DNA from 3 places in the Blautia sp. MSK.18.38 genome. Region 3 is predicted to be linked to each of the others. Evidence: predicted binding sites of a transcription regulator. Region 3 holds the regulator's gene; each other region holds the start of a gene.
The links. The regulator HrcA, encoded in region 3, represses chaperone genes, less so after heat shock. The targets are predictions, from matches to a motif close to TGTTAGCACTCNNNNNNNNNGAGTGCTAACA.
Positions count from the first base shown of each region.

Region 1: the regulator HrcA is predicted to act here: its motif matches at 1,530-1,560, upstream of htpG (molecular chaperone HtpG).
Region 2: the regulator HrcA is predicted to act here: its motif matches at 5,456-5,486, upstream of NE638_RS00775 (Hsp20/alpha crystallin family protein).

Region 1 covers NZ_JANFYP010000007.1:112,756-120,575, forward strand. The annotation lists gene NE638_RS06460 (LPXTG cell wall anchor domain-containing protein) at 1-1,436, shown strand, start outside; gene htpG (molecular chaperone HtpG) at 1,677-3,731, shown strand; gene NE638_RS06470 (sporulation initiation factor Spo0A C-terminal domain-containing protein) at 4,012-4,344, shown strand; gene NE638_RS06475 (DUF5721 family protein) at 4,345-4,848, opposite strand; gene NE638_RS06480 (DegV family protein) at 5,008-5,847, shown strand; gene NE638_RS06485 (hypothetical protein) at 5,965-6,219, shown strand; gene NE638_RS06490 (cold-shock protein) at 6,364-6,564, opposite strand; gene NE638_RS06495 (dihydroorotase) at 6,890-7,820, shown strand, end outside.
Region 2 covers NZ_JANFYP010000001.1:148,295-156,114, forward strand. The annotation lists gene NE638_RS00755 (PTS transporter subunit IIC) at 28-1,119, opposite strand; gene NE638_RS00760 (aldo/keto reductase) at 1,169-2,293, opposite strand; gene NE638_RS00765 (AraC family transcriptional regulator) at 2,656-3,501, shown strand; gene NE638_RS00770 (glycoside hydrolase family 36 protein) at 3,517-5,148, opposite strand; gene NE638_RS00775 (Hsp20/alpha crystallin family protein) at 5,664-6,116, shown strand; gene NE638_RS00780 (orotate phosphoribosyltransferase) at 6,485-7,129, shown strand; gene NE638_RS00785 (hypothetical protein) at 7,199-7,820, opposite strand, start outside.
Region 3 covers NZ_JANFYP010000002.1:57,542-65,361, forward strand. The annotation lists gene dnaK (molecular chaperone DnaK) at 1-918, opposite strand, end outside; gene grpE (nucleotide exchange factor GrpE) at 972-1,607, opposite strand; gene hrcA (heat-inducible transcriptional repressor HrcA) at 1,626-2,669, opposite strand; gene NE638_RS01740 (ABC transporter substrate-binding protein) at 2,846-4,099, opposite strand; gene NE638_RS01745 (glycoside hydrolase family 172 protein) at 4,115-5,224, opposite strand; gene NE638_RS01750 (carbohydrate ABC transporter permease) at 5,266-6,120, opposite strand; gene NE638_RS01755 (carbohydrate ABC transporter permease) at 6,132-7,010, opposite strand; gene NE638_RS01760 (ABC transporter substrate-binding protein) at 7,089-7,820, opposite strand, start outside.

The sequences.
Region 1 (7,820 bases), on a different contig from region 3:
TGAAACCGGAAGGTCCTCTGAAGTTTGGAACACTGGAACAGGGCTATGAGACTGCGCCGGATGCACAGCCTGTAACCGTAGAGAATACAGGTACAGAGGCTATCCGGATCCAGCTTTCTGCTCCGGAGGATTATGAGGTGGGAGAGCTTTCTGCGGAAGTGCTCAATCCCGGAGATAAGGCGGCAATCTTTACCGTACAGCCCAAGACCGGTCTTCAGGCCGGAGATCACAGCGATACGATTTCTGTGACAGATCAGAATACCGGAAACACACTGGCTGAAGTCCGGCTGGAATTTACAGTTTCGGAACCGGAACCCAATCCCGGTCTTTCGGTAACAGACAGTCTGGAGTTTGGAACCAAAGAGGAAGGCTATAAGGAACTTCCTGATGCGAAGACAGTTACAGTTACCAACACCGGAAATACAAAGATCGTTCTGAAACAGCCTTCATCAAATGCATATACAATTGGTACACTTTCCGCCACAGAGCTGGAAGCAGGAGATAATGCAACCTTTAGCGTACAGCCGGTCAGCGGACTTTCACAGGGGGAATATCTGGAAGACATTGTGATCGCCAATGATGCAAATGTGGAAGCTTATGTAAATGTCCATTTCAGCGTTACAAAGAAAAAAACAGATAACGGTAAGAAGGCGAATAACCTTACAGGCATCAAAAAGCCATCCGATATCAAAGATCTACCCAATGGAACCCAGAAAACCCAGAAAGCCCTGAAGCTTCCGGGAACAGTAAAGATCACTACAACAAAGGGAGAGCAGAAGGCATCTGTTAAATGGGATGTTAAGGGATCTTCTTATGATCCGTCTTCTGCAGAACGTCAGATATTTAATGTAAAAGGTACCGTCATTCTTCCGGAGGGGGTTAAGAATCCCAACAAGATCAGTACAGTGATCGCAGTAAGTATTACAGTAAATGGATATCAGGGCACGGAAGCCGCTGCATCGGACAATAAGATCACAGGCATTGATTCCAATGGCAAGTATGATACCAATACAAAGATCACCTTTACAGCAGCTGGTGCAGGAATGGATAATACAAACCCGCGTAAGGGAGATACCAGATATCAGCCGAAGAGCTGGAAGATCACAGAGACCCGTACCTGGGATGGAGAGCCTTATACTGCAACATTCCGTGTCAGCAAGCCGGGAAAATATACTCTGAAAGTTACCTTTGGACAGCAGAAATACGACGGCTCCAGCTGGAAGGATACCGGTACACAGTCAGAAAGTACGGTTACTTTTACGGTATCACAGGCAGCAGTTCTTACTGCGACTCCGAGTCCGGCAGTGACACAGACAAATCAGAAATCTGCAGTGCAGACGGGAGACAGTACACCGATCATGACATTTGTGATCATTTTGATCGTGGCTGTGGTATGTATTGGAGGAATCCTTGTATATCGTAGAAAGAAAAAATAAGAACAGAATGTAGAAGATAGTTTTACAGCACCCTCCGTACAAAAAATGTACGGAGGGATTTTTTTGCACATAGAGATCCGTTTTACATGCTGTTACTAGCACTCTATAATGATGAGTGCTAAATTTTTCTTGACTTTTGTAAAAAGTCGTATTAGTATATATTTATTGAAAAAAACAACAGGTTTCCGGCTCTGTCGGAACATCAGAAATAAAAATAAAAACAAAAGGAGAGTGACATATATGTCAGCAAAACATGGCAGTTTATCAATCAACAGTGAAAATATTTTTCCGATTATCAAGAAATGGTTATATTCCGACCATGATATTTTTGTAAGAGAGATGATCTCCAACGGATGCGATGCGATCACCAAACTGAGAAAGCTGGAAGTTATGGGAGATTATACATTCCCGGAAGGTTACAAACCGGCTGTAAATGTTATCGTTGATCCGGATCAGAAAACTTTGAAGTTTATCGATAACGGTATTGGTATGACAGCAGATGAAGTAGAGGAATATATCACACAGATCGCTTTTTCCGGTGCCACAGAGTTTCTTGAGAAATATAAGGATAAAACAACGGATGATCAGATGATCGGTCATTTCGGACTTGGATTTTATTCTGCATTTATGGTTGCAGATGAAGTTCATATTGATACTCTCTCTTACAAGGAGGGTTCCACACCGGTACATTGGACCTGTGACGGTGGTACGGAGTATGAGATGGCAGACGGAAACAAAACAGAACCGGGAACAGAGATCACTCTTTTCCTCAATGAGGAAAGCTTGGAGTTTGCCAATGAATATCGTATGAGAGAGGTTATCGAGAAATACTGTTCTTTCATGCCGGTAAATATCTATCTTTCCAAAGCAAATGCTGAACAGGAGTATGAAACCATCGATGAGGCAGATCTCCGTGAAGATGATGTGGTAGTTGAACATATCCATGAGGATGCCAAGACAGAGGAAAAGGAGAATGATAAAGGCGAGAAAGAAGTTGTGGAAGTTTCTCCTGCCAAAGATAAAGTAAAGATCAATAAACGGCCGGTATCCTTAAGCGATACACAGCCGCTCTGGATGAAACACCCAAATGAGTGCACGGATGAAGAGTATAAAGAATTTTACCGTAAGGTATTTATGGATTACAAGGAACCGCTGTTCTGGATCCATCTGAACATGGACTATCCGTTCAACCTGAAGGGTATCCTGTATTTCCCGAAGATCAGGACAGAGTATGATTCCATTGAGGGAACCATCAAGCTTTATAATAATCAGGTATTTATTGCAGATAACATCAAAGAGGTGATCCCGGAATTCCTTCTTCTTCTGAAAGGCGTGATCGACTGTCCGGATCTTCCACTGAATGTTTCCCGTTCTGCACTGCAGAATGATGGTTTTGTGAAAAAGATTTCTGAATACATCACCAAGAAAGTAGCAGATAAGCTCACCGGAATGTGCAAGACAGACAGAGAGTCTTATGAGAAGTACTGGGATGATATCAGCCCGTTTATCAAATTTGGATGCATCAAGGATGCGAAATTTGGTGAGAAGATGAATGATTATATCCTCTTTAAGAATCTGGATGGCAAATATCTTACCCTGAAAGACTGCATTGAGGAAAATAAAAAAGAAGAAACAAAAGCAGCTGAAGAGGAGAAGACAGAGGAGAAAGCTTCTGAAGGATCCCAGAATGAGGAACCGGAAAAAACGGTGATCTATTATGTGACCGATGAGGTACAGCAGAGCCAGTACATTAATATGTTCCGTGAAGCGGGTAAAGATGCTGTACTGCTGAAGCATGTGATCGATTCACAGTTTATTTCCCATCTTGAACAGCAGGATCAGACGATCCAGTTCAAGAGAATTGATGCCGATCTGACAGAAGAGCTTCGTGAAGACGGAGAAGCGGATGAAACAACAGTCAAGACACTTACTGAGGTGTTCCGTAAGAATCTTGGCAAGGATAAACTTGAAGTAAAAGTAGAGAAGCTGAAAAATGAGGGAACTGCAGCGATGATCACTCTTCCTGAGGAGAGCCGCCGTATGCAGGATATGATGAAAATGTACAATATGTACGGAATGGATCCGAATATGTTCGGTGGTCAGGAAGTACTTGTACTGAACGCAAATCATCCTCTTGTAAGATTTATAGCAGAAAATCAGGGATCAGAGTATGTTCCGGTGATCTGTGAACAGCTTTATGATCTTGCAATGATGAGCCATAAACAGCTTTCTCCTGAAGAAATGACAAAATTTGTAAAGAGAAGCAACGATATCCTTATGGTCCTTACAAAATAAAACGACATATAAAATGATCGAAAGGCTTTGCCCGTAATGGGGCGAAGCCTTTGCTTTTTTTATAACAATATGTGTATCTTTAACACAATTATAGGAATTTTAAATAAAATAATAGATATTAAATAAAAATAACCTGTAAAATATGACTAAAAATTTAAATTAGTATCTAATATGTATAAAATAAATTTTCAGAAGAAAGCGAAAAATATAGATAACTGTCGTATTATACATAAGGGAGTGCTTTTAAAAAGAGAAAAAAATGAAATGGAGGAACAAATGTATGAAAAAGGTGTATGGATTGATCAGAAGACTTGGTGCAAATTCGAAATACAAAGGATATTTTTTCGTTGCGGAAGCGGTAAAGATTTCCATGGGGGATCAGTATAAACCATTGCGGATCACAAAGGATATTTATCCATACCTGGCGCGGAAGTACAGATCAACACCTACCAATATTGAGCATGATATCAGAACAATGGTAAATGTGTGTTGGGAAGGAAATAAAAAACTGCTGGATGAGATTGCAGGATATCCTCTAGAATACAAGCCTACCAACAGTGAATTTATTGATATGCTTGCGTATTATCTGAGGGAAATAGAAGAAGAGAATTGACTATAGCCTTTCAAAAAGAATCTGATTCCTGGACAGAAAGCTCAGGATCATATCATCCCAGAGCTGCTCTGGGCGTTTATCCATAGAGAATGTTTTAAGAGAGGTTCCGGTAGTACAAAGAAGGCTGTTATTTTTAAATTGAAGATTTAAGAATAGTCCGTCTATCTGTTCGGAGGAAATTCCGAAATCTGTATTTCTCATTGCAGCTTCAACTCCACTCCGACTTAAATGCAGCACGATCCTGAAGCTTAAGGGCGTACGCTTACCGCGGATCACAGACCAGCAGAAAGGTCTGATGTCCTTCCAGAGAGAATGTGTCCGGCCGTGCTCTGTGAGTCTGTTCATGCTGTCTGTATCAAAAAAATCTTTCTGAAGCCTGCCATCAATGGTAAAAGTATTAAAAGTAGTCACAGTCGCTTCGGACAGACAGAATTTGTCAAATACTTCTCCTATAAAAAGTTTGTTTGTGAAATCCCGGATATCTGTAATCTTTAATGCAAGCATGCCGCACTTCCTTTCTTTTATGTGATCGCGTGTAGACATTATATCTCAGATAAAGAAAAAAGGACAGACTTTTTAAAAAACTCTTTTCAAATATCTGTTTATGTGATACGATAGATGTGGTATTGAATACTACATATAATGGAAAAGAGGACGATATAATTGAGCTATAAGATTGCGATAGATAGCTGTGGGGAGCTTTTAGATGAATGGAAAAATGATGAAAGGATCGAATCCATACCGCTGACACTGACAGTGGGCGGTGAGAATATCATAGACGATGCGACTTTTGATCAGAAGGATTTTTTGAAGAAAGTTGCAGATTGCCCGGAGTGTCCAAAATCTGCATGCCCTTCTCCGGAACGCTATATGAAGGCATATGAGTGTGAGGCGGAACACATTTATGCGGTGACACTTTCGGCGGAACTGAGCGGTTCCTATAACAGTGCGATCCTTGGAAAAAACCTGCTCCTGGAAGAGCAGCCGGAGAAAAAGGTTCATGTATTTAATTCCAAATCAGCATCCGGAGGCCAGAGTCTAATCGCCATGAAGATCATAGAGTGTGAAGAAAAGGGACTTTCTTTTGGAGAAGTAGTAAGCGAAGTGGAGAAATATATTGAAGAGATGAGCACATTTTTTGTGTTGGAGAATCTGGAAACTTTGCGCAAGAACGGACGGTTGAGCAGAGTGAAAGCTCTGGTGGCCAGTGCACTGAAGATCAAGCCGGTTATGGGCTCTACTCCGGAAGGAACGATCTGTCAGCTGGATCAGGCCAGAGGCATGAATAAAGCAATCGTAAAAATGGTGGATCACATTGGGGAGAAGGGGATCAACATCCCGGAAAAGACAGTTGCCATCACTCATTGCAACTGTCCGGAAAGAGCGAAGATGCTGGAGGAGGCTATCCGTGAGAAACTGCACCCAGCAAAGATCGTAGTTATGGATACTGCCGGTGTCAGCAGTATGTATGCCAACGATGGTGGCGTTATCGTAGCAGTCTGATCAGAGAAAATCTCCAGTTCAGAAAATTATCACATTTCTTCAGGGAGTTGCCGCTTTTCTTTTGAAAACAAGTGTGCTATAATGAACGAAGTACTGAAGCGGCAAAGGAGAAAGACAATGAGCCAGAAGAAAGTTGACAAATATAAAAACAACAAATACTCGCGAAACAGTGCCCTGAAGAAGGAACGCGCAGAATTTGTACTTGAGATGGCGGCATGGATCCTCATCGCGGTTCTGCTTGTAGGCTGGATCGGATATTCCGCATATGCCAAGATCCAGGCGAAGGAAGCCAGTGTGAAGGTGGATACTGTGATGGATACTTCTGCATTGACAGATTATATTTCCGGATTATCTTCAGACAGTGCGGAATAGAAAACACATATGAAATGATGGGTTCCCGGGATGTGTTGAAGCATCCCGGGGATTTTTATATACAGGATAAATACAATGCAATAAAAAACGGGTCTGCCATAAAGCAGCCCCGTTTTGACTTATACGTTTTTTATGGTTATAGAATTATAACTTTGTAACGTTAGCAGCCTGCATTCCGCGAGCGCCCTCTGTTAAGTCGTAGGATACAGCCTGTCCTTCTTCAAGAGATTTGAAGCCTTCACCGTTGATAGCGGAGAAGTGTACGAATACATCCTGTCCGTCCTCACCTGTGATAAAACCATAACCTTTTTCTGCGTTGAACCATTTTACAGTTCCCTTGTTCATTTTGTGTTACCTCCATAAAAATAAAAAAAATTAAAATAGCCTTCTGATGATAATAAAAAATCACCAGATTTTACAGACTATATTCATGTAAATATAATCTCTAAAAACTAGTGATTTTACATTAAATATTTTGCCATGCTCTGATTATATAACCCGTGTTTTGAAATGTCAAGGAGAAAATTCCAACAATTCCGGGGTGTAAAAAGAGGCGAAATTGCTTTGTAAAAAAAATCTTTATAAATAGAGAGATTTCGTGTATGATATAGGAGAATACAAGCGGATTGAAGGATCTGCTTTGAAAATACAGGATGAGAGGAGAACAGAAATGGGGATTCTGATTCGAGGAGGCCGGATCGTGGATGCGGCTACAGATACGGATAAAACAGGCGATATTTATCTGGAAGACGGAATCATTGCGGAAATAGGCCAGAAGCTGAAAAAGAAAGACGGCGACCGTGTGATCGATGCGAAAGGAAAGCTGGTCATGCCGGGAATTATCGATCTTCATGTCCATTTTCGTGATCCGGGCCAGACACATAAGGAAGATATCAAGAGTGGTGCTGCTGCGGCAGCACGTGGTGGTGTGACAACTGTAGTTGCTATGCCAAATACAACTCCCACTATTGATAATCCGGACCGGGTAAACTATGTACATAACAAGGCGGCGCAGGTTTCCGGTATTCATGTACTTCAGGCAGGTGCAGCCACCATGGGAGAAAAGGGTACTGAACTTGCAGATATTGCCGGAATGGTGAAAGCAGGGATCCCGGCAGTGTCCGAGGATGGTAAATCTGTGATGAATACAGCGCTTTGTAAAGAAGCAATGAGGATCGCGGCAGAATGTGGCGTGCCGTTTTTTGACCATTGTGAAGATATCGATCTGCGTGGAGATGGATGCATGAATGAGGATGAGAACGCCAAAAGACTGGGGTTTCCCGGAATCTGCAATGCAGTGGAAGATACCATTACAGCCAGAGATATCATTCTGGCGCTGGAGACAGGAGTCCATCTTCATCTCTGCCACTGTTCCACTTATGGGGATGCTCAGATGATGAAGATCGTAAAAGAGAAAGGATACGACAATATCACAGCTGAAGTATGCCCGCACCATTTTATCCTTTCATCCGATGATATTAAAACAGATGACCCGAATTACAAGATGAATCCGCCGCTCCGTACACCGAAGGATGTGGAAGCGCTGAAACAGGGCCTGAAGGACGGTACCATCGAGGTGATCAGCACGGACCATGCACCGC
Region 2 (7,820 bases), on a different contig from region 3:
TGATTTTAAAGTAAGATCTGATATAGCTTATGACAGCGTCATATCTCCATCTTTCACCCATCCGAGCTTACGTACAAACATATTGATCAACGGGCAGAGAACTGCCGGGAGAATAAAAGAGATCAGGAAAAGTCCTGCCCAGTCCATAGCTGTAACAGCTGTCTTGGTTCCTTCTGCAATATCATTCATCCATCCTGTATACACACCGATCTGACCTACAAAACCGCAAGTACCCATTCCTGAGGATACAGCAGTTCCGTTCATCTGAAGCCTGAACAAGCAGGTTGCAATAGGTCCTGTGATAGCAGATGTTACGATCGGAGCGATCCAGATCCTTGGATTTCTGACAATATTACCCATCTGGAGCATGGAAGTTCCAATTCCCTGAGAGACAAGACCACCCCATTTGTTTTCCCTGAAGGACATGACCGCAAAACCTACCATCTGCGCACAGCAGCCCGCTACTGCAGCGCCGCCTGCCAGTCCGGTAAGTCCCAGAGCCGCGCAGATCGCAGCAGAAGAGATCGGCAGCGTTAGTGCGATTCCAACAAATACAGAAACCAAGATTCCCATAAAGAATGGCTGCAGATCTGTTGCCCACATGATCACGCTTCCTACCTTCATGGCAGCTTTTCCAAGAGCCGGTGCCCACCATGCGGAAAGACCTACGCCCACACCGATGGTTACAAGAGGCGTTACAAGGATATCGATCTTTGTTTCCTTTGAAACTGCCTTACCGATCTCAGCTGCAACAATGGCAACAAACAGTACAGCCAGAGGACCGCCTGCTCCGCCAAGTGCGTTGGAGGCAAATCCAACGGTGATCAGCGAAAACAATACCAGCGGCGGGCAATGCAAGGCGTAACCGATGGCTACTGCCATGGCAGGGCCACTCATGGCAGATGCCAGAGAACCTACTGTATACTGGGTATCATTGACTGTGGCAACTGCCATAGTCAGAAACGGAATGTGAAACTGTGTGCCAATGGTGTTGATGATCGTACCGATCAGCAGGGAACAGAAAAGTCCCTGTGCCATAGCTCCCAGTGCATCGATACCATATCTCTTCAGAGAGATCTCGATATCCTTCCGTTTTAGAAATGCTTTGAATTTTTCCATTTTTAAACTCTCTCCTTACCCTGATCCGCTTCCTGCCGGATCAGTTCCTTTATTTGCAAAAAGCCTCGCTTACTTTCTCAAGTTCCTCGCGGATGGAAATATGCTGCGGACATACTTCCTCACACTGTCCGCATTTTATACATTCATCTGCACGCTTTCTGCCATGACTGACTACCAGCCAGTCTTCCTGATGCGCTGCGGCGGCTTTATTTCCGTACAATGTCAGATAATTCATTGCTGTAAAAGAACCGGAAATTCCGATTTCCATCGGACAGACCTTTGCACAGTAGTTACAGGTTGTACATGGGATCAGAGGAATTTTGCTCATAGCCTCTCTTGCCTTATCAAGAGTCTCCTTCTCACTGTCAGTAAGGCCATTGAAATCCTTCATAAAGGAAAGGTTATCCTCCATCTGTGCAACATTGCTCATTCCGGAAAGTACGGTGATCACGCCTTCCAGATTTGCCGCAAAACGGATCGCCCAGGATGCTGTGGATGCTTCCGGCTCTGCTTCCTTCAGAAGCTTTTCCACTGCTTCCGGCGGAGTTGCAAGCATGCCGCCTTTTACAGGTTCCATGATAATGACCGGTTTTCCATGTTTTCTGGCTACCTCGTAGCAGGCTCTTGACTGGATCACCGGATTTTCCCAGTCTGCGTAATTGATCTGCAGCTGTACAAATTCCATTTCCGGATGTGCAGTGAGAAGTGCATCCAGCTCCTCCGGTGTGGAGTGGAACGAAAATCCTGCATGTCTGATCAGACCGGCTTCCTTCTGTTCATGGATCCAGTCCCATAAACCGTACTCATCAAAATATTTTGTTCTGTGCTCTCCAAGATTGTGGAGAAGATAAAAGTCGAAATATCCTGCCTTTGTTCTCTCCAGAGATGTTTTAAACTGTGCAAGAGCTTCATCTCTTGTCTTGCAGTTGATCCAGGCTGCCATCTTGGTGGCTAACTGATATTTTTCTCTCGGATAACGCTCTACCAGCGCTTCGCGGATAGCATCTTCGCTTCCTGCATAAGCCCATGCTGTATCAAAATATGTAAATCCGGCTTCCATAAATTTGTCCACCATGACTTTGGTCTGCTCCACATCGATCACACCTTCTGATTTCTGCGGAAGTCTCATAAGGCCAAAACCAAGTTTTTTGATCTCTTCACCTAAATATGCCATATCTTTCTCCCTTCTTATTACATACCGGAAAATTCCTCATATCATCTGATATATCACCGGATAAGCAATATTTCTGACACAGATATCTCCCGGACCGTTATATTTTTGCCGCAGAGAAACTGCGTTTCTCCTATTATAACGATATTTTTCCTGGTGGTAAACCTTTTTCTTTTACAAGTGTCAAGACAATGCCTGCATTACGTCTGAATTTTTGCAGAAAACAGAAAAACAGCTGCCACACGTTTATCGCACGGCAACTGTCTTTTGTCCTATCAGTTCATCTTTGTTCTTTACACCTCAGATCAAATATTTTAAACTGATATTACTTATAATAACCATATATCGAAAGGCAGAAAACTCTCATGAAAAACAAGCAGGTCATGAACCGCCAGACTTCATCAAAAGAACTTCATCTTATTTCCTGCGGCTGGGAAAAATGTACACCGGAACAGTCCTACGGCCCTGGTGTCCGGCGATATTACACCATCCATTTTGTGCTGAGCGGACAGGGATATTTCTATATGAACAACCGGAAATATACCTTGAAAGCCGGACAGTGCTTTTTCATTCCTCCTGTGACCAGCTCTCTCTACAAAGCGGAACCTTCTGATCCCTGGACTTATATCTGGATCTGTTTCAACGGGGAAAACGCTCCAACGCTTTGCGAACACTGCCATCTTACCGGGGAAACTCCGGTCCAGCAGCTGAATTCGGTTCTTCCATATCAGGAAACTATTCTTGAAATGATGGCTCATCCACAACTGACGCCTTCCGGTGAGGCCTATATCCAGAGCGGTCTTTACCGGATCATTGCCCTGCTGGAGGAAGAATTTCATGCTTCCTACACCACCATGGAATCCAATGAGAATTTTTACATCACACAGGCTGTTGATTACATCAAAAAAAGTCCGCTACAGAATATCACTGTGACAGATGTTGCTGACTATCTCCATATCAGCCGCAGCCACCTTTACGGACTTTTTAAAAAACATCTTGGAACCACACCCCAAGCATTCCTGACTTCAGCCAAGATCATCAACGCCCGGGAGCTTCTGACCATCACGGATATCCCTGTCTCCAGCGTGGCGTTCTCCTGCGGATATCAAAATCCATTTGCCTTTTCCCGTGCCTTCAAAAAAGAAACCGGCATGACGCCACGGGAATACCGGGAAAAATATCATCATGCCGAGGATCTTCTGGATTGCTGAACCACTTTTCCTGATTTACGGAACAACTACCTTGGCATTATAGTACTCCACCGTAGCATCCATGGTCGGACCTTCGTTGTCAAACCAGTCATAAGTGATAGTTTCGCCGTTTTCTCCCCATACCTCCGGGCAGTCGATTTCTTCCCAGTCAAGCGGAACAAAATGCTCTTCCTGTTCTGATGCACGCAGCATGATCTGATGCAGCTCCTCAAATTCCTCCGGATTCAAAACTCCAGGTTTTGCGGATACAAACAGTGGTGTACCGCTCTTTGCAAGAACGTCTGCCCACTGACGATTTTTCTCCCATGGGATCATTCCGAAAATACCGACACAGTCTGCATCAATATGGTAAAACGTATTGTGCTGCGGAAGACGGAATGCCAGCGTATTTACGCCCATTCGTCTGGTACGCTCCCAGATACGTCCGCTGGTATCGTCACCGGTCCGGTTCAGATGCATCAGGCCTGCGCCGAGATGTCCGATAGTATTGCAGCCGATGATCACTGCGTTGTTGCTCCGGGAAGCATCATAAATCTCCTGATAAAGCATTTTTACGATTTCTGCGCTGGTTTTGGTCTGATCATAAAAATGCCATTTCTCCATGGAATTGTCTCTTAAATTCGCCTCAAATCCCCATTTTCCAAAGAGATCAAAGGTAGAAAAATCATGCTTGATCAGCGTGTATCCCCAATCACAGATCCTCTCGATATCTTTACGGATATATTCCAGTGCATCCGGGTGGGACGGATCGAGACAGTCATTATAGGAAATCCTCCACTCATTCGGGATATTCTCATCTTCATTAAGAAGCAGACGGACCCAGATACCCGGGCGGACACCTTTTTTCTCCAGCTTGTCTGCAAGACCTTTCATATCCGGAAATCTGTCATTGCCTTTTGTCCATGGTCCACCGTTGTATTCATCCAGGCGGTGATGCTCCTGCCAGCAATCATCAATGACCATGAACGGAGGATTTTTTACACCTTCGGTCAGTTTCAGGATATAATCGGTATCACTTAAGATCTCCTCTTCGGAGCTGTCACCGTAAGCATAGTACCAGTTATTGCTTCCATATACCGGAAACTCCGGGAAGATCGGATCTGTACACATTTTTTCACAGAATTTCTGTGCAGTTTCAAAAGTATCTGCTCCTTCTGCTTCCATGCAGACGATCTGTGCGGCACACAGCTTTCTTCCTTTCAGCTGTACTCCTGTATTTCCGCAGCGAACATCCAGAAACAAAGTAATTCCTTTGGTATCCACCTGCCAGCAGCACATAGCAGAAGGACGGACCTTTACGCCAAAGCAGAGAACCTTCTCAGAAAGCTTCGCCAGAAAATACCATGGCAGATAACGGTTTCCGCTCATTCCATGCCATTCCGCATCACCATAGGTACGTTCCCAGGCATCTCCCAGAAATCTGGCGGATTTCGGGATCTTGTAGTTCCATCTCAGTTTCACACATCTCACTGCATCCTCGGATGTGACAAATATATCCTCATGTTCACCTGCGTTCTGAAATTCCACAGTAGTTGCACCGGCAGCTACTGTCGTCTGCCCTCCCTGGCACACAAGTCTCTCCTCTTCTGTTTCCACTGTTACATAATCCGGTACCCCAAGCTTAAAATCTGCATATTTTTTCTGCATTATTCTCTCCTCCTGTACTTTTTCATTTACATTTTGCTTTACCTGCATACTCATGAATACTGTCTTTCTATCGTCTGTTCAACTCAGAAGAATGTACGAAAAATTTTTTTAATACATTTTGTCTATATGCCTTATTATATTGATTTTTTTGATTTTTTCTATGCTTTAAAGTTATTATAACATTGCAGAATGTTCAATCTGCATAAGATTTTCAGTCCTTGTCCGATTCGCTTTTTAATATAAGAACATAAGGGGCTAAAGGTGGAAATTAGTTTTTCATTTTACTTAACACAAATTCTTCACAATTTTTTAGCACTCACCTCTTGACTTTGCTAGCAACAAGTGTTATATTACATATAGAACAAAGAAGGAGATAAAAAAGAACTTCCAGATGTTCAGAATAAAACCAAACGATCACCACTGCGGAATAACCCGAAGTGGTAACTATATACCGGCAACAGTTGGATTTCTTGATCCACCGGAACGGCTTTTCAATTTGAAAGGAGAAATGACTTATGATGTTCCCGAGTGTATTTGGAGAAAACTTATTTGATGACTGGATGGATGATTTTGGATTCAGAGATAATTTCTTTAGCGGAAAGAACCCTCTTTATGGCAAACATGCAAAAAATATCATGAAAACTGATGTACGTGAAACAGATAAAGGCTATGAGCTGGATGTAGATCTTCCAGGATTTAAGAAAGATGAAGTACAGGTACAGCTGAAGGATGGTTATCTTACCATCTCCGCTGCCAAGGGTCTTGACAAAGACGAGGAAGACAAGAAAGGCAATTATATCCGCCGTGAACGTTATGCCGGCAGCACAAGCAGAAGCTTCTATGTTGGTAATGGTGTAAAAAACGAAGATGTCCATGCAAAATTTGAGAACGGTGTTCTGAGACTTTCTATTCCGAAAAAAGCAGCTGAAGAGATTGAAGCTGATAAATATGTATCTATTGAAGGCTGACATTGACTCACTCTCACAGGGGGAGGATCCATAGGGATTCTCCTCCTCTTTTTTATACTCAATAATACATATGACACTCTCTTTCCAATTTACTACGTACTCACAAATACTTTCACTCTATAGTAATGATCCTTTTGTCAAAGTTTTCATGATATTGGATATTTTTTAACAAATATGCTTGATCTTTTGAATATTTTTTATATATTTTGTATTATATTATTTCATTTTTTTGAAATTAATGGTATAATATGCACAGCTAATCGGATATTTGCAATCCGCATTCGGTTAAATAAATCTGTTTCGTAATCCTTCAGGATAATTCTCCTGAACAACCACGTAAAACATGATCACGACAGGAGGTTTTTATTATGGATCAGGACAACATCATAAAAATTTATGCACGCAATGACAACCGCATACAGCTTAAAATGATTCCGGGACACTTCGTAACATCCCAGTCCCATATCACACACTACCTGGATCTCACTACTATGAAATCCAGATGCGCTGAAGCACAGCGTATTGCATCCGCTCTCGCAGCAAATTACGAAGCATCCATTCCGGTAGACACCATCGTCTGCATGGACGGACTTGAAGTGATCGGTGCTTATCTCGCCGAAGAACTGACCAAAGCCGGCGTCCTTTCCATGAACGCACACCAGACCATCTACGTCATCACCCCTGAGTTCAACAGCACCGGGCAGATGATCTTCCGCGACAACTATGAACCAATGATCAATGGAAAAAACATCCTCGTCCTAAATGGTTCCATCACCACCGGATCCACATTGAACCGAGCTATCGAAAGCGTTCTGTACTATGGCGGTAAGATCCGCGGCGTGGCAGCCATCTACAGCAGTGTAGACAGTGTAGCCACACTCCCTGTCCACTCTATCTTTCAGGCCAGAGACATCCCGGACTATCACTCCTACCGCTCTGACAACTGCCCACTGTGCAAAAACCGCCAGAAGATCGATGCTATTGTCAGCAGTTACGGATATTCTGTATTATAAGATTCAGATCAATCAACGAATCCCCCATGGATAGCAAAACCAGTGGGGGATTCTCTTTATCTTTTCTTATTATAATTGATATTCTCTGTACATAGCTTCACGCATTTCTTTATCTGTAACAACCTTCTGAATCTCATTACCACGATTATCAAGTATAAGCCTGTTGATCAGAACACTAAGTCGTTCTTCCCCCTGGGCCATTCCCTGGGCCATTCCCTGTTCTCGCCCCTGTTCTTTAGCTTCCGCCATCAGTCTTGCCCTTTTCTCAGATTCCAGTTCCAGAACATGTCCACCCATAATCTCACCTATTCCTTTCCGGACTTTCTCCTCATTTCTGAAAATATGATCAGATATCCGAGTTATCAGTCCAATCAGATCACTGAACAGTTCGGACCTTCCAGATTCAGTGATCTCTACCTCCAGTTTACTCCGGATCACTTCATATTCATTCAGTAATTCCTGAAAAAGTTGTGGATTCTCACTCATCTCATGCCCTCTTTTTTCATATCGCATGATATAAAAAGGAAGCAGCATAAGAAGACTCTTTTCAAATATATTATCTTTTGTATAATTCTCTACTTTAATGGCAGGCACTCTGTACAAATGACATCCTCCATCCGGAAAAACCACATCCACTTCCAGAAAATCCGGCGTATTCCTACTATTTCTCAGATACAACACACAAGAACGT
Region 3 (7,820 bases):
GCCAAGCTCAGAAGCTGTGATACCTGCATCAGACAGTGCACGGCGAACCGGCTCTGCTGTCATCTCTACAAGATCATGTGTCAGCTCATCAAATTTAGCTCTTGTAAGGTTCATATCGAAATGCTTCGGTCCCTCAGCAGTTGCTGTGATGAACGGAAGGTTGATGTTTGTTGTTGTTGCGGAAGAAAGCTCTTTCTTAGCTTTCTCAGCTGCCTCTTTCAGTCTCTGAAGAGCCATCTTATCGTTGCTTAAGTCTACGCCCTCTGTTCTCTTGAACTCGGAAAGCATGTAATCTGTAACTTTCTTATCAAAGTCATCTCCACCAAGACGGTTGTTACCAGCTGTGGAAAGAACCTCGATAACGCCATCACCAATCTCGATCACAGATACATCAAATGTACCACCGCCAAGGTCGTATACCATGATCTTCTGCTCTTTCTCATTGTCAAGACCATATGCAAGAGCTGCTGCTGTAGGCTCGTTGATGATACGTTTTACATCAAGACCTGCGATCTTACCTGCATCTTTGGTAGCCTGACGCTGAGCATCGTTGAAGTAAGCCGGAACTGTGATAACTGCCTCTGTTACTTTCTCACCAAGATATGCCTCTGCATCCTTTTTCAGTTTCTGAAGGATCATTGCGGAGATCTCCTGTGGAGAATATTTCTTGTCATCGATGGTTACACGGTAATCGGTACCCATCTCTCTTTTGATAGAGGAGATCGTTCTGTCTGCATTTGTAACTGCCTGACGTTTTGCAGGCTCACCTACCAGACGCTCTCCTGTTTTTGTGAATGCTACAACGGATGGTGTTGTTCTTGCGCCTTCTGTATTTGCGATAACTGTCGGCTGTCCACCTTCCATTACGGCTACACAGCTGTTTGTTGTACCTAAGTCAATACCAATAATCTTTCCCATGATTTTTTCCTCCTGTTTTAGTCTGTATCTGTTAAAATAAAGTTTGTTGTCAGTTAGTTCGCAACCTTCACCATACTGTGGCGTACTACGAAATCCTTGTAGGTGTAACCCTTCTGGAATTCTTCCACCACGATGTTCTCTCCAACCTCTTCATCCTCCACATGCATCACTGCATTATGGAAATCCGGGTTGAATTCCTTTCCCACTGCTTCGATCGGCTTCACGCCAAGCTCATCCAGTGTTGTGGTAAGCTGCTTGTAGATCATTTTCATTCCATCTGCAAAAGCATCGCCTTCCTGTGCCTGTGCAAGACCTCTTTCAAAGTTATCCACAACCGGCAGGATCTTTTCAACGATCTCTTTTGCTCCGATGATGTACATACTGGATTTTTCTTTTTCCGTTCTTTTACGGAAATTATCAAATTCAGCCATGGTACGCTTCAGGCGATCGGTAAGTTCCTCCACCTTCTGCTCAGATTTATCTTTTTTCTTCTTTCCGAAGAAGGAAGTTTTTGATTTTTCTTCTTTTTTATCCTCTGAGGCAGCTTCTTCGCCTGGAGTATTGTTTTCTTCCTCCGGCAGATCTTCTCCCTCCGGTGTCAGGTTTTCTTCTTCCTGATCTCCGTCAGTTACGGGGATTTCCTTCTCCGCTTCCTGCTCTTCGGATGTTTTCTTTGTTTCCTCCGACACTTTTTTTCTACCGCCTTTCTAAGTTTTCTTCTTTTTCAAAACGTCATCCAGATGATTCTTCAGTTCCTTCAGACTGTCCACTACATTCTCATAATCCATTCGTTTGGGACCGATGATCCCGATGGTTCCGTACATTCCGTCTCCCAGTTCATATCTGGCAGTTACAATGCTGCAGTCCTTCATGGTCTGGATTGGCATCTCATCACCGATGTAAACCTGGATTCCTGTATTCTCTCCATCTGACATCTGTTCTTTTACAAGATCGGCAAGTTCATGCTTCTCCTCAAATGCGGAGATCAGCTCCGTTGCCTTCTCTTTATCGGCAAGCTCCGGATACTTGAAGATGTTAGTTGCACCTGAAGTATAGATCTCCATATCTTCCTCTTCCACATGAATGGTGGCTGCCACTGCATCCAGAACCGTTGCCACCACACCGCTGTGGCTGCCTGCCTGTTCCTTCAGTCTGGCGATCATCCCAAGATTGATATCCTGGATCGGGATCCCATTGAGATTGGTGTTAAGAAGAAGATTCAGTTTCAGGATCGTCTGGTCGTCCATTTCCTCATCCAGATTGATGATCTGGTTCCGGACTGTGTTGTTGTCACTGACAACCACTGCCACAAGCTGAAGCTCGCTCATCCTCGACAGCTGGATGAACTTGACCTTGTTGCCGCTGTACTGCGGAACGGAAACCATGGTAGCATAGTTGGTATTGGAAGCAAGAACCTTCGCAACCTTCTTAAGCACCTTATCCATCTTATCTGTCTTCTCAATGATCAGATCTCGCAGCTCTGCGACCTCCGCTTCCTTCTCCTTCATCAACTCATTGACGTAAAGTCTGTAGCCCTTATCTGAAGGAATCCTTCCTGCTGAGGTATGAGGCTGGACGATATAGCCCATATCTGTCAGGTCTGACATTTCATTTCGGATCGTTGCGGAACTGACATTGAGATCCGCATACTTGGAAATGGTCCTGGAACCAACCGGTTCTCCGGTTTCCATATAGGTCTTGATGATTGCTTTTAAGATTTTTTGCTTGCGCTCATTCAACACCTCTTCCATGAATCCATCTCCTTTCCTTTTTATTCTTTCCTGACGGATGTTGATTCTTTTTTTACATCTGTTAGCACTCATTTTAGTGGAGTGCTAACATCTACAGTCTTTAAGATATCACCATGTAAAATATTTGTCAATATGTTTTGAAAAAAAGTTCTTATTTTTTCAAAACAAAAAAAGCATCAGTACGATGCTTTTTTGTAATACTGGTCTATGCAGTTCTGTGCCCCGGCAAAAAATTCCGCTTCTGTTTTCTGTCCCAGCATATATTTCTGAAATTCCGTTCCCATGGACGAAACGGCTTCTATGGAATCGGCACACAGTGGTCTTGCTTTCAGCTTATAATCTTTCAGATATTGCCGGATCATTTCAATGCCATCCAGATCAAAATTCTTATCCTCGATCACATCCAGTCTTGCCGGACACATTTTTGTCAGCTGTCCGTAATTTTTACTGGCCTCATATCCGGACACATACTGAAGGAACTTCAGAGCTGCTTCTTTATGATCAGAATTTTTATTCAGTACATACTGCCAGGTTGCGATATTGGTCACCTTCTCGTCAAATTCCGGAAATGGTGCCATATGGATCTTATCTTTTCCATACACGCCTGCATTCTGAAAAGTACTCAACACACCGGTATACATAAACATACATCCATACTGGCCGTTTATAAATTTTTCATTCAGCTGGTCATGCTGGTCGATCAGATTCTCCTCTGATATCATCCCTGTATCCAGCATTCGCTTCATATATTCTGCCGCTTCTCTTGTTTTCGGATCCGTCCAGTCTGTATAATCTCCTCCGAAAAAATCGACATACTCGCTGATACTATTATATATGTAAGAAATCTCCCATGCATCCCCATATGCATATTTTCCCGTATTCTGAAGCTTTTTCTGAAGGATCTCAAGATCACTGAGACAGGAGAGTCTGTCCAGACCAGCCTGATCCAGCAATTCCTGGTTCACCCAGAATGCCATGATATCCATCCTGAACGGTACCGAAAAAATATGTCCGTCTGACATGCATATTTCTTTCAGGTATTCCTGCAGAAAATTCGCCGCTGTCTCCTCTGTCATAACCGTATCTTCCAACGGAAGAAGAAATCCCTTATGTTTAAATTCGGATATCATCTCATCATTTACTGTGATCAGATCAACAGAATCATCTCCTGATGTCAGAAGAGTTGCTATTTTGGCCTGGCGATTGTCCGCATTGGCCGGACATTTTTCAATATGGATCTTTATTCCAAGATCTTTTTCCGCCTGGCTGATAAAAGAATCAAAGCCTTCTGTGCCTGCATCCACATGAAGGATCGTCAGTTCCTGTCTGTTCTCCGGCACAATATCAGATGCAGCCTCCTTCTTCTGGACTCCACATCCTGTCACTGCCAGAGCCAGGGCAAATACCCCGCAAAATACCTGTTTTTTCAATCTCTACCACCCTTTTTATCTGGGCCATCTATCCTCTTTTGACATCAACGGCTGGAACGGTGCATGAGGAAGTGTCTGATACCAGTACGCTACACTTGCCACATCATCCTGTCGTTCAAACAGGCCACGGTATCCGACGCCTATCTGCTGAATCGTAACGCGAAGATCCTCTTCAAAGCAGATTGGATCCTGTAAATGCCATCTGTAAAAGCCTCTCATTGGCGGGCAGTCATCATTATGATAAAAATTGTGGATCAGCTCGTCATGGGCAGAATAATACGGATATCCCAGATACGGCGTGTTATAATTCTGTTCCACGGTTTTTCCATCCACCTGTTTGGCAAAGCTCCAGGAACCACCAAAGTAATCTTCCGTTCCTGTTCCACAGATGGTCGGATACTCCTCATCTCCGTCAATATAAAACTTCATTTCTCCCTCGCCCCACCAGTAACGTTCCAGTGTGGTAAGTGCCATGTAGGTTCCTATATAATGGCCTTTTCCTTTTACTCCATCCAAAATTGTATAATCTTTTGTTTTTTCTGTCAACCGTTCCCTTCTCCACTGCGCATGGAAATAAGCAATATCGTCCGGAAGCTCATCATAGAGACAGTAATCTACCTGATAAAAGAAAGCCGGGATTTTATTTGCATGCTGGTTTTCCAGTGTGATCTTTGCTTTCTTCTTAAACGGCATCGGGAAATAGCAGTTAAAGCCCCTGTTTGGAACAACAGCCACCGGAACAGAATTTACAAAACATTCCCTTCCGAATCCGCAGCAGAAGAAATCACCCAGAGGACTTTCCACGGAAGGAGTTTCCTCGTCATCCCAGTACATACGGATTACAAGATCTCTCAGTACAAAGCAATCTGCCTCTGTAGTCTTGTTATCAACGGTGATCCAGATATGATTGATCTGTCCCGGTCCTTCCATTTCTGCCAGAGTTACCACAGTTCCCGGCTCAATATCCCTGAGACACGGGCTTCCTTTTCTGGACGGTCCCAGATGACTTGCAGCCATACCGCCTCTGCCTTTTTCTCCATGAGGATTTTCTGCGTTGATCGCACGGCTTTTTCCATGCTTTGCAAGTGCGATCCCTCCCAGTCCGCCTGTAAATGCCTGATACATATCTGTTTTCTCCTCTCTTTTGGAAATTAAAAATATTATATTTACGCTTTTACTCCACCTGCCATGATACCATCCATGATCTGTTTCTCAAAAACAGCTACAAAGATAATGATCGGAAGAAGGATGATCCATCCCATGGCGCTGACCAGATCCCACGGAACTCCATACATGTTGTCACGTAACGGAAGCTGTACGATGGAAACAGAAAGTACCTGAATACCATTTGAATAAAACAACGGTGTGAAAAAGTTATTCAGACAGGTAATAAAGTTGATAATGCAAACCGTAGCGATTGCCGGCTTCATCAGCGGCAGAACGATCGTAAACAGTCTCTGTGAAAAAGATGCGCCGTCAATAGCAGCTGCCTCCTCCAGTGAGATCGGGATCTCACCGACAAAGTTTCTGAGGATCAGAACCGTAAACGGTATAACGGTACTGATATAAAGAAGGATAAGTCCCGGATATGTATCATACAGCTTTACCTTCTGCATAAACTCATACAGCGGGCGGGCTGTGACAACCTCAGGGATCAGCATGGTAGCCAGAACAAACGCAAATGCAACAGAAACTCCCTTTGAGTTAAATCTTGAGAAGCCATAGGCAGCCATTGCACACAGCACGGTACTGATCACAAGTGTAATGCCTACGATCAGAACTGTATTTCCGATCTTTGAAAGCAGTCCTACATTCTGTATCAGAAATTTATAGCTTTCCAGTGTGGGATGATCCGGAAGATAATCGATCGGTGTTTTAAACAGTTCTCCTGACGGTGTGATCGAAGAAATAAAGATCCAGTAAACCGGGAACAGGATCAGAAAAGCCACAACTGCAAACAGAACCCATCTTCCAACGGCTACCACTCCATGATAAACATTATATTTTCCTGTATTCTTCACGATAATTCCCCCTAACTGTCAAACTTATTCATAACACGTATATTCAGCCAGCTGAAGATCGCCATTACAACAAACAGCAGCATAGCCAGCGCCGAAGCATATCCTACGTTTAGATTTGTAAATGCTTCTGTTGTGATTCTGTATGCGATCAGCGCAGTATCCTCTCCAGGGCCTCCAGATGTCATGGAATAAACCAGATCGAAGGTTGTCAGTCTCCAGAGTGTGAACGGAATACATAAAGTCAGGACATTTTTTGCGATCAGCGGAAGTGTGATCCGGAAAAAGCTCTGGATCCCGTTTGCACCGTCTACCTTTGCTGCCTCATAGATATCGCCGGAAATAAACTGAAGTCCGGAAAGTACAAGAATTGCAAAGAACGGAAGGTCCTTCCACAGGTCCATTGCAATTACCGCTGCTCTTGCAGTACCTGTATTGATCAGCCAGCTGTTCTGGTAACCCGGTACAAACCAGCGGATAAAATCATTGATCAGACCATAATCATTGTTAAATGCCCATTTTGCAGCCATACCGGCTACTACTGCAGGCATAGCCCACGGGATCAGCACGATGGTCCTCAGAAAACGGCGGCCTTTGAATTTCATATTCAGGATCAGTGCCAGGATAACTCCGAGGATCACATGAAAGATCATGGAAGCAACCACAAATATTGCCGTAAAGCTGATCGATGTGAGCACTTTAGGATCAGAAAATACCTTCAGGTAATTCTTGAAGCCTATAAATTCATTGATACCTGCAAGGATACTGATATTAAAGAAGCTGTTTTTCACAGTCATCAGAATGGGATATACTGTTGTAAAACCTCGAATCAGTACAACCGGCAGGATCAAAAGCCATGGTATCCACTTCATATTTTTTTTGCTTATTGTCATGGAACTTTCCTCCCTGTTCATCAAGCAATGTAAAGCAGACTTTTACCTCTGCTTTACATTGCTGTTTTTTTATATCTTTTACTTATACATATCTACCACATCCTGAGCCTTCTTGCAGAACTCATCAACTGTAATCTCGTCTTTCATACAGGACTGGAAGATTGTTCCCATATCGCTGATAAATTCCATTGTCTGTGCCACCATCGGACGTCCCTGTACATTGCATTCATTTGCATATCTGCTGTACATTTCTTTTGCCGGGTCAGAATCCGGAACTACCTTCTCTGCAACATCCTTTCTTGCAGGATATCTGTCAAATGCTTTATAGGAAGCTTCCATTCCGCCTTCATCAGCCATATACTGGAGGAATTTCACAGCTGCATCTTTATTCTTGGATGCTTTGTTGAGAACATAGCTCCAGGAATCTGTAAAGATCGCACGCTCTCCCTTGCCGCTGAAATCCGGTACCATTTCCATGTGGATCTTATCTGCGCCAAGCATATCTGCCTTTGCATAATCTGTTCCAAGGCCCCACATGAACCAGCATCCGTATTTTCCGTCATTGATCTTCGGATTCATCTGCTCATATTTATCAGCGATCTGCTCGATGGATGTTTCTTTATCAGCAACCAGATCGTGGAGGAACTGAACTGCTTCCTTGTTTTCCTCTTTGGTCCAGTCAAAATAATCGCCGCCGAACATGTTTACAAACTGTGCAAGCTCGTTAAATGCATAAGTTTTCTCCCAGGAACCGCCGTAGCCGAATCTTCCGTCCTTGGAAACAGCCTTCATATACTTCATGAAATCCTC